Regions from separate parts of the Marinobacterium iners genome, predicted to be linked through region 1. Evidence: predicted binding sites of a transcription regulator. Region 1 holds the regulator's gene; the other holds the start of a gene.

Region 1 (5,255 bases):
CGTTCGCGGTGCAGGCGCAGCGTTTCCTGCTTGCTGTACTGCCCTTGTGCCAGCACACTATTTTTAATGGATTCGTCGAGTTGATCAAGCACCGAGCGCATTTGGCGCCATGAACTGAACAGCACCAGCGCCGCGGCAACCGACTTCAACTCGGTATTGAGATATTCCAGTACCTCATCGGTATGTGCATCAGGCTGACCCGGATCGGTTCGCATCGCCGGCACCTGCAACACACCACAATTGGCGTAATCAAACGGGCTGTTCAGACGCAGTGCCGATGTTTGTGGCGACAGCCCCAACGCTGAAAACAGCTGATCGAAGCGACCCAATGCCGTCAATGTTGCAGAGGTTATCACGGCAGCATGACAGACTTTCCAGAGGTGTTCCGAGAGGGTATCAGCCGCAGAAACAGGTGCACTTCTAAGCTCAAGGTCTTCACCAGCAGGACTCTCGATCCGATTGATCCATCGTGCAGTGGGCGAGCTACCTTCAGGGTCCGGCCGCGCATAGGCATGTGCCAGCCACGCTATCTGCTGCACACGCCCCAACAAACTGCCAATTTGGGGAAACCATCGCTCGGCAACTGCACGGGGGATATCGGCAATACCACCTTCCATCGCCTCCTTGAGCAAATCGACGACCTGCTCAAGATGCTGCTGCGCTCGGTCGGCCGCCTGACCAAGGCTGAAGCAGGGCTCCAGCAGTGGGTCGGGTACCCGCCCTTGTGCAAAGCGATAGCGGTCTTTGACGCTCTCGGCAAACAGTGGCCGCAGCAGCAGCTCAAGCTGCTCAAGCGCAAGCCCCATCTCTTCAAAAGGACGATGAAGTCGCTCTACCGGATCTGCCAATTGCACCGGTGAACCGGTCTCTGTCACCAACTGAGTCAGCTGCTTTTGTGCAGATTTCAGTAATCGACGACTGCCCTCAAGCCTTGCACCAAAAGCAAAGTGACCACTCGCCTTGTCAGCCAGGTGATGTCCTTCATCGAAGATATAGATGGTTTTTTCTGGCTCGGGCAGGATGGCTCCGCCACCAAGCGCAAGATCGGCCAGCACCAGGTCGTGGTTGGCAACAATCACGTCTGCCTCTTCCAACCGGTCACGAGCCCGGTAGAAAGGACAGGCACTGAAATTCAGACAACGGCGGTTGCTGCACTGCATGTGATCACTGGTCAATGGCCGCCAGATGCCATCATCCACTTCATCTGCAAGTGCATCACGATCCCCGTCCCACTGACCTGAGGCATAGCTGTCCATCAACTGCTGATACAGTTGCAGCACATCATCGGGCAGCTTTTCAGCTGCCTCATCTTCATATAACGCCATCTGGCCCAGCAGGCCCTGCTGTTCAAGATGGCCTTCCACCTTGTTCAGGCAAAGGTAACGCCCTCGCCCTTTCGCGAGCCGGTAGCGCATTGGCAGGCCTGTATGCGCTTCAACTTCGGGCAGATCCTTGTTGATGAGCTGTTCCTGCAGCGCCACGGTTGCCGTAGACAACACCAACCTGCACTCCTGAGCCCGAGCCAAGGGGATGGCCGCCAACAGATAGGCGATCGTCTTGCCGGTACCGGTTCCGGCTTCAACAACACCCACGGCGGGGTGCAGATCATCCGTTTCACTGCGTGGAACAGCAGCCGCTGCAAGGGTTCGCGCCACGGCTGCGATCATCTGCTTCTGTGCCGGTCGTGCAGTCAGGCCACGACTCTTCAGGAAGCGACTGTAGGCCTCCTGGATCTCTTTTTTTTGCGCCTCGCTCAGCACGCTCAATCCTCATCCGATCTGTGTGGCGATTCTAGCAAGATACTGGATATATAAACAGAAAAATGCTTGACCCTGCTCATTCACTGTATAGAATCACAGTAACCGGATAGGGAACAGATGCCATGAAATTGACCAATCGCCAGACTGAAGTACTGGAATGCATTCGCAAACATATCGAAACAACAGGCTACCCGCCCACCCGAGCCGATATTGCACGCGAACTGGGATTCAAGTCAGCCAATGCGGCTGAAGAACACTTGAAGGCACTGGCCCGCAAAGGCGCCATCGAACTAACCAAGGGCACATCAAGAGGCATTCGCTTGCCGGAAGCCGAGCAACCGGATACCGAAGGCCTGCCCGTTATTGGTCAAGTGGCAGCAGGTGAACCCATCCTGGCACAGGAGCATGTCGAGGACCACTGCACCATCTCGGCAGACTTCTTCCGCCCCCGCGCTGACTACCTGCTGCGGGTCAAGGGGATGAGCATGAAAAACATCGGAATCATGGATGGCGACCTGCTCGCCGTACATCAAACCCGAGAGGCCCGGGACGGGCAGGTTGTGGTCGCACGGATCGGCGACGAAGTAACGGTCAAGCGCTTTAAGCGTGATGGCCGCAAAGTCTTTCTTATTGCCGAAAACGAAGACTTCAGCCCGATAGAGGTAGACCTGAGTGAACAGGAACTGATCATCGAAGGACTGGGTGTTGGCGTTATCCGGCAAGGCAACTGACAGAGGTCACTCGCCATGTCTGCAATTCATGCAACAGCAACGAACTCGAACCCTCACAGCAAACGTGAATGCGTTGAAAGCCGGGTCACCGAGATTTTGCTGCATAACAGCTCAGTTTGCCTGCAGCCCTTGCTGCTGCCCATGATCGCAGGCTTGAGTCGTGAAGACCGCTGGCTGGTCCTGATTAACCCGCCACATGATATCACCCGCAAGGCACTGGAGCAGGCCGGCGCCTGTACACGTCACATACTGGTCTTGAATACCTGCAGTCTCGATCAAACCGAGCTGCTATGCGGACGGGCACTGGCTGCCGGCACATGCCACACGGTCATCGCCTGGTGCAGCGGTGCTGCACCATCGCTCGATCAACTCAATCAGTCAGCAAGCCAGGGGGATGCACTGGGCATTCTGGTGCGGACCTGATTACCACTCCTGCATGCCAGCGCGCAGGCGTTCTATCAGTTCACGGAACGCCTGTAACCAAGCCTTGTATTCAGCCAACACATCCTTGTCTTCCGAATGGTCCGGGTTGATCTGCAATACATGAATTTCGGAAATGCTGCTGTCTACCTCGGTTTTTGCCCGGTGGTAGTCTGACGCCTGCCAGCAGGCCTCATAAGCAGACAGCATTTTGTGCAGCCAACTTCCTCTGTCCCGCTCCAACTGTTCAAGCTCAATTACTTCGGGGGATTCCTGACCAGTCACTTCAAGCTGCTCAGACAGATCAGTGAAGCGATGGATCCGATCCACATCGAGATTGTAGTTTTCTGCAATCTCGCGCAACAGCGCCGAGTATCCACTTGCCATGAAGAACAGGATCGACTCATGATAGGACTCGATTCTGGCATGCTTGCTCCACTGTGAGGCCTCTTCCGCCTGCTCCAGCGCCTTGATATGCAGGCGCGCAAAATTCAGCTTCTGATTGGTACGAACCGCATAGATATCACTCATTACCTGTACTCCATTGAATGCGCCGACGGTCTCGGTCTCACGCTCAGCGCTTACGTCCCTGCTCTTCCTGCCAGCGCCCGTCACGGTAGAACGCTTTCCAGCCGGTTGCCTTGCCCTCAACTTCCGTCATCACATACTGCTCTTTGGTTTTCCGACTGTAACGAATTACTGCCGGATTACCATCAGGGTCTTTCTGCGGCGCATCCATCAGATAGGCGTATTTGGGATCGATCTCATCACGGTGCGGCACCAGCTCAGCCACCAGCGGCGCACGCGTTTCCCGTTTTTTCGGAAACTGACTCGCCGCCAGGAACAGGCCGCTGGCACCATCACGCAGTACGTAGGTATCTTCAACCTTTTCGCACTGCAGTTCCGGCATTGGTACCGGATCCATTTTGGGAGGCGCCGGCTCACCGTTTTTCAGCAGTTTGCGCGTATTCTTGCACTCGCTATTGGTGCAACCGAAAAACTTGCCGAAACGACCGGTCTTAAGCTGCATTTCGGAGCCGCACTTGTCGCATTCGATACTGGGCCCATCATAGCCCTTGATCCTGAAGCTACCCTGTTCAACCTCGAAACCAGGACAGTCGGGATTGTTGCCGCACACGTGCAGCTTGCGCTTCTCATCGATCAGGTAGGAGTCCATCGCCGCATCACACAGCTTGCAACGATGTTTGTTGCGCAAGATGCGGGACTCTTCTTCATCATCTCCATCCACACTGACCACTTCGTCGCCTGGTATCAGGTTGATGGTGCACTTACAGCGCTCCTTGGGCGGCAGGTTATAGCCAGAGCAGCCCAGGAACACGCCCGTACTTGCCGTTCTGATCATCATCTTGCGACCGCATTCGGGGCAATCAATATCTGTCGGCGTCGGACTGTTGGGCCTCATGCCGTGGTCAGCACTTTGCGCCTCCTGCAGCTTGTCGGTAAAGCCGCTGTAGAACTGATTCAACAGCTCCTTCCAGTTCACCTCACCCTGCGCCACGTCATCAAGACGCTGCTCCATACGCGCGGTGAAACTGTAATCCATCAGATCGGAGAAATTCTCGTTCAATCGCTCGGTGACAATGTCACCCATTTTGCAGGCATAGAAACGACGCCCCTGCACCTGTACATAGCCGCGATCCTGAATTGTTGAAATGATGGAGGCATACGTGGAAGGACGACCAATACCACGCTTTTCAAGCTCCTTGACCAGACTGGCTTCGCTGTAGCGTGGTGCCGGCTTGGTAAAGTGCTGCTTCGGGTCCAGCGACTTGAGCGCCAGCACTTCGCCCTGCGCTACATCCGGCAGAATGACATCTTCGTCACTGCGCCCCTTGGCCGGCAACGCGCGAGTATAACCGTCAAAACGCAGAATACGACCTTTGGTAGTAAGCTCGTAATCACCACTTTCAACGGTAATACGGGTGCTCGTGTACAGTGCAGGCATCATCTGACAAGCCAGGAACTGACGCCGAATCAGGTCATACAGGCGCTGGGCATCCGGCTCCATGCCCTTGAGAGCATCAACCGTCAGATTTACATCAGAAGGCCGAATCGCTTCGTGCGCCTCCTGAGCCCCTTCCTTGCTTGAGTAGCTGACCGGCTCTTCCGGCAGGTACTCCTTGCCGTACTGTTCAGCAATAAACTCACGGCACGCCTCCACCGCTTCGGCGCTGAGGTTAGTCGAGTCGGTACGCATGTAGGTGATATAGCCCGCTTCATACAACCGCTGAGCCATCATCATGGTTTTCTTGACGCCAAAGCTCAGCCGCGTACTGGCAGCCTGTTGCAGTGTAGAGGTAATGAATGGCGCCGACGGCTTGCT
Region 2 (5,255 bases), 1.8 Mb from region 1:
AGCCGCTTTTTTCTGGGCATCCGACAGCACTTCGTAGGCTTCGCTGATCTCCTTGAACTTGTCTTCAGCTTCCTTGTCGCCCGGGTTGCGGTCGGGGTGGTATTTCATCGCCAGCCGACGATAGGCTTTTTTGATATCGCGATCGGAGGAGTCGCGCGATACGCCCAAAAGTTCGTAGTAATCCTGTTTTGCCATGATCCGAATCTGACCCGTCAGGTTTGACTCCAAAGAGCCGGACATGACAACGCGGGCAGAAGCCCGCGTTGTCACACTGCAACGATCGACACTCGCGAACGCTTACTTCTTGTCGTCGTCTTTGACTTCTTCAAACTCGGCGTCAACGACATCGTCCGCGGCATCCTTTTCACCCGCTTCGCCACCGGCCTGTTCAGCCTGAGCCGCATCAGCGTACATTTTCTGAGCCACCGCTGACAGCGCTTCGGTCAGAGTTTCAGTCTTGCTCTCAATGGCTTCCTTGTCAGTGCCCTTGAGCGCTTCTTCCAGATCCTTGATAGCCGATTCGATCTTCTCTTTTTCATCCGCAGTCGCTTTGTCACCTGCATCTTTCAGGGTCTTGTGTGCGGTGTGGATCATCGCATCACCCTGGTTGCGCGCGGTGGTCAGCTCCTCGAACTTCTTGTCCTCTTCGGCATGCGCTTCGGCGTCACGCACCATCTGTTCGATCTCATCATCATTCAAGCCGGAAGAGGCCTTGATTACGATGGACTGCTCCTTGCCGGTAGCCTTGTCCTTGGCGGACACGTTCAGAATACCGTTGGCATCGATATCGAAGGTCACTTCGATCTGCGGCATGCCACGAGGTGCCGGCGGGATATCGGCCAAATCAAAACGACCCAGAGACTTGTTCTGGCTCGCCTGTTTGCGCTCGCCCTGTACCACGTGAATGGTCACAGCCGTCTGGTTGTCGTCTGCTGTCGAGAACACCTGCGACTTTTTGGTCGGGATAGTGGTGTTCTTTTCAATCAGGGAGGTCGCAACACCACCCATGGTTTCAATACCCAGAGTCAGCGGAGTGACGTCCAGCAGCAGTACGTCTTTCACATCACCGGACAACACCGCACCCTGAATGGCAGCACCGATGGCAACCGCTTCATCCGGGTTAACGTCCTTGCGCGGCTCCTTGCCGAAGAACTCAGCTACTTTCTTCTGTACCAGCGGCATGCGGCTCTGACCACCGACCAGGATCACCTCATCAATCTCGGACACAGACAGGCCGGAGTCTTTTACCGCAATACGGCAAGGCTCGATGGAACGTTCGACCAGCTCTTCAACCAGTGACTCCAGCTTGGAGCGTGTCAGTTTCACGTTCAGGTGCTTCGGACCGGTCGCATCAGCCGTGATGTACGGCAGGTTGACGTCAGTCTGCTGTGCGGAAGACAATTCAACCTTCGCTTTCTCACCAGCTTCCTTCAGACGCTGCAGCGCCAGCGGGTCGTTGTGCAGGTCGATTCCACTTTCTTTCTTGAACTCATCCGCCAGGTAGTTGATAACCGCCAGGTCGAAATCTTCACCACCGAGGAAGGTGTCACCGTTGGTTGCCAACACTTCAAACTGGTGCTCGCCATCCACATCGGCAATCTCGATGATGGAAATATCAAACGTACCACCACCGAGGTCGTATACGGCAACGGTCTTGTCGCCCTTGGACTTGTCCATGCCATAAGCCAGCGCAGCCGCTGTCGGCTCGTTGATGATGCGCTTCACTTCCAGACCGGCAATTCGGCCTGCGTCTTTGGTGGCCTGGCGCTGAGAGTCATTGAAGTAGGCCGGTACGGTGATCACTGCTTCAGTGACCGGCTCGCCGAGATAGTCTTCAGCGGTCTTCTTCATCTTTTTCAGCACTTCAGCCGATACCTGCGGCGGAGCCATCTTTTTGCCTTTTACATCAACCCAGGCATCACCGTTGTCGGCCGCAATGATTTTGTAAGGCACCATCTTGATGTCTTTCTGAACCACCTTGTCATCATAGCGGCGGCCAATCAGACGCTTGATGGCATACAGTGTGTTGTCCGGGTTGGTAACGGACTGGCGCTTGGCCGGCTGGCCAACCAGTGTTTCGCCGTCATTGGTATAGGCGATAATGGACGGTGTGGTGCGATCACCTTCCGCATTTTCAATCACTTTGGTCTTGTCGCCGTCAAGGATCGCCACGCAGGAGTTGGTGGTGCCCAAGTCGATACCGATAATTCTGCCCATGTCTTACTCCGATCTTTCTGTGACCCGTATTGGGTCAAAAACTGTTCAATTAGCCGTTGTGCATCTATATGGGTACGGCAGCGCGTTTTTCAACTCCGGCCTTCAGCCTTTTGCTACCATCACCATAGCAGGACGTACCAGACGGCCATTCAGCAGGTAACCCTTCTGTACCACTGTGACGACCGTGTTAGGCTCAACACCTTCTGCCGGCACCATGGACATCGCCTGGTGGTGCTCCGGATTAAATACTTCACCCTGCGGATTCAGTTGCTCCACATTGAATTTTTCCAGACTCGAGAGGAACAGCCCCAGTGTCATCTCGACACCTTCACGGATCGCCTTGACCTTCTCTTCATCGCCCTGACTGGCTTCAATTGCACGCTCAAGACTATCCACCACCGGCAGCAACTCTGTCGCAAATTTTTCCAGACCAAACTTGTGTGCCTTTTCCACATCCTGCTCGGCACGGCGGCGAATGTTCTGAATTTCGGCCTGCGCACGCGGTTTGAGCTCAACCAGTTCCTTTTTCAAAGCGTCAACCTCAGCGCGGGATTCTTCCAGCTGCTGGATCAGGCTGACTTCCGTCTCTTCGGCAGCACCTGGCTCTACAACTTCACCTTCGGCGACCAGCACTTCAGGTTCGTTTTGAACCGGCTCGACGGCTTCATTCTGATTCTGCTGCTCTTTCGACATCAGGTCTCTCCAACTGACACTTGAGTATTGGCGTTGATGGCATCTATATGGGGCTCTCTCAGATGGATTCAACCGGCAGCAAGATTTTTTTCAGCTGGGGATTGCAGGTATCGATCAAATGGCTTATACAGTAAACACTGTATAAATAACCACGTGTGATTATCATGCTGACCCAACTGACCATCCGCAACTTCGCCATCGTGAGCGACCTTGAAGTCGAGCTGGATCGAGGGATGACCGTCATCAGCGGCGAAACCGGCGCCGGCAAGTCAATCATGCTGGACGCCCTCGGACTCTGCCTGGGTGATCGAGCTGACAGTGACAGTGTCAACAGCGGCTCAGAGCGCGCCGAGCTCACGGCCAGCTTTGATATCCGCACAATCCCACAGGCCAGGCTGTGGCTCAGCGAACACGACCTGGAGGGTGACCCTCAGGAATGCCATTTACGCCGTGTCATCACACGTGAAGGCCGCAGTCGAAGCTACATCAATGGTCGCCCCACCCCTCTGGCATTGCTGCGCGAACTCGGCCAGTACCTGGTCGACATTCATGGCCAGCACGAGCATCAACGGCTGTTGAAAAAGGATCATCACCGGGTGCTGCTGGACGAATTCGGAAACCATACCGAGCTGACTGAAGAAGCACGCCGCCTATACCACAAATGGCGCCGCCAGCATGCCGAGCTTGAACAACTTACCCAAGTATCGGACGAGCGCAATGCACGCATTCAACTATTGAGCTACCAGGTCGAAGAGCTGGAGCAACTTGCGCTGACGCAGGGAGAACTGGAGCAGCTGGAACATGAGCAGCAACTGCTGGAAAATGCCGGTAGCCTGTTAGGCACAGGTCAGCAATTGCTCAATATCAGCCATGAGGATGATAGTCTCAACTGCCAGTCCATGTTGCATCACTGCCTTCAGCTGCTGCAGCAGCTCGGCACGGAAGATTCGCGTCTGCAACAGGCCAATGAAATGTTTAACAGCGCACTGATACAGGTGGAAGAAGCCGGTCGCGAGGTCCGTCATTTTTTGGAAGCAGTAGAAATCAACCCCGAACGCCAGCAGGAGGTGGAAGAACGCCTGACGGCCATCTACGATGTAGCGCGCAAACACCGCTTATTGCCTGAGCAGCTTATTGAGTTCCAGCAATCTCTACAGCAGGAGCTGATGGGCCTGACCCGATCCGACAACGAAATTGAATTACTGGCCGACGAAGTAGAATCGGCCTGGCAGAGCTACCTCAAAACCGCCGCTGAGCTCAGCCTTGCACGGCAACAACAGGCCGAGCACTTGGACCGCTTGGTGGACGCTCAGCTGCATGCCCTTGGCATGCCTGCCGCCCGTTTCAGTGCGTGTCTGACGCCACTGGATACTGAGCGCTACAGTGCTAGCGGCCTTGAAGAGGTCGAGTTCCTGATTAGCACCAACGAGGGCCAGCCAGCCCGTGCACTGGCAAAAGTTGCATCAGGTGGTGAACTGTCCCGAATCAGCCTGGCGATACAGGTGGTTACGGCACAGACATCCAGCACCCCAACACTGGTATTTGATGAAGTCGATGTGGGTATCGGTGGCGCCATTGCTGAAGTGGTCGGTCGGATGCTGCGTGAACTGGGTGAACGGGTCCAGGTTTTGTGTGTAACACACCAGCCCCAAGTGGCGGCACAAGGGCATCAGCACCTGTTTGTAAGCAAAAAGGGACAGAAAGGTACATCCCAGACCCGGGTATCAAGATTGAGCGAGGCCCAAAGGGTAGAAGAAGTTGCCCGCATGCTGGGCGGTGTCGATATTACGCGGACGTCAATGGAGCATGCACGAGAAATGCTGTCAGCCTGAGCGGCTGACAGCAAGGTTGCCTACTTCTTGTCGTCTTCTTCACAACCGCCCTTGCAGACACCGTAAAGATAAAGCGTACGGTCAGTAATGGTAAAGCCAAGCTGGTCCGCAACCTTGTCGAGGATTTCGGATACCTTGGGCTCAGTAAACTCGCGTACTCGACCACACTTTACACAGACCACATGGTCGTGATGCTCGTCGCGCGCCAATTCGAAGACAGAATGCCCACCTTCAAAGTGATGACGCGACACCAGACCGGCTGCTTCGAACTGAGTCAGAACACGATATACCGTTGCCAAGCCGACATCTTCGCCAAGCTCCATCAGCAGCTTGTATATATCTTCCGCACTGAAGTGGTCACCTTCGCCGGCACGTTCGAGAATTTGATAAATTTTGACCCGCGGCAGAGTCACCTTCAGTCCAGCTTTCCGCAGTTCCTGATTTTCCAGTGCCATATTAGGTCTCAATCACTATGCTGTTCGGGATTTGCAATGTTAGACTCCATTATCTTTG

The links. Region 1 encodes LexA, which represses DNA repair genes until DNA is damaged. Its sites were predicted from a motif close to TACTGTNTANNTANACAGTA; they were not measured.
Region 2: the regulator LexA is predicted to act here: its motif matches at 3,046-3,065, upstream of recN (DNA repair protein RecN).

Annotation. Positions count from the first base shown of each region.
Region 1 is NZ_CP022297.1:2,194,049-2,199,303, forward strand. Features, by position in the region: gene dinG (ATP-dependent DNA helicase DinG) at 1-1,760, opposite strand, end outside; gene lexA (transcriptional repressor LexA) at 1,883-2,491, shown strand; gene CFI10_RS10570 (SulA-like leucine-rich domain-containing protein) at 2,507-2,914, shown strand; gene CFI10_RS10575 (DUF6586 family protein) at 2,915-3,442, opposite strand; gene topA (type I DNA topoisomerase) at 3,486-5,255, opposite strand, start outside.
Region 2 is NZ_CP022297.1:371,273-376,527, reverse strand. Features, by position in the region: gene dnaJ (molecular chaperone DnaJ) at 1-195, opposite strand, end outside; gene dnaK (molecular chaperone DnaK) at 298-2,217, opposite strand; gene grpE (nucleotide exchange factor GrpE) at 2,320-2,910, opposite strand; gene recN (DNA repair protein RecN) at 3,075-4,742, shown strand; gene fur (ferric iron uptake transcriptional regulator) at 4,763-5,197, opposite strand.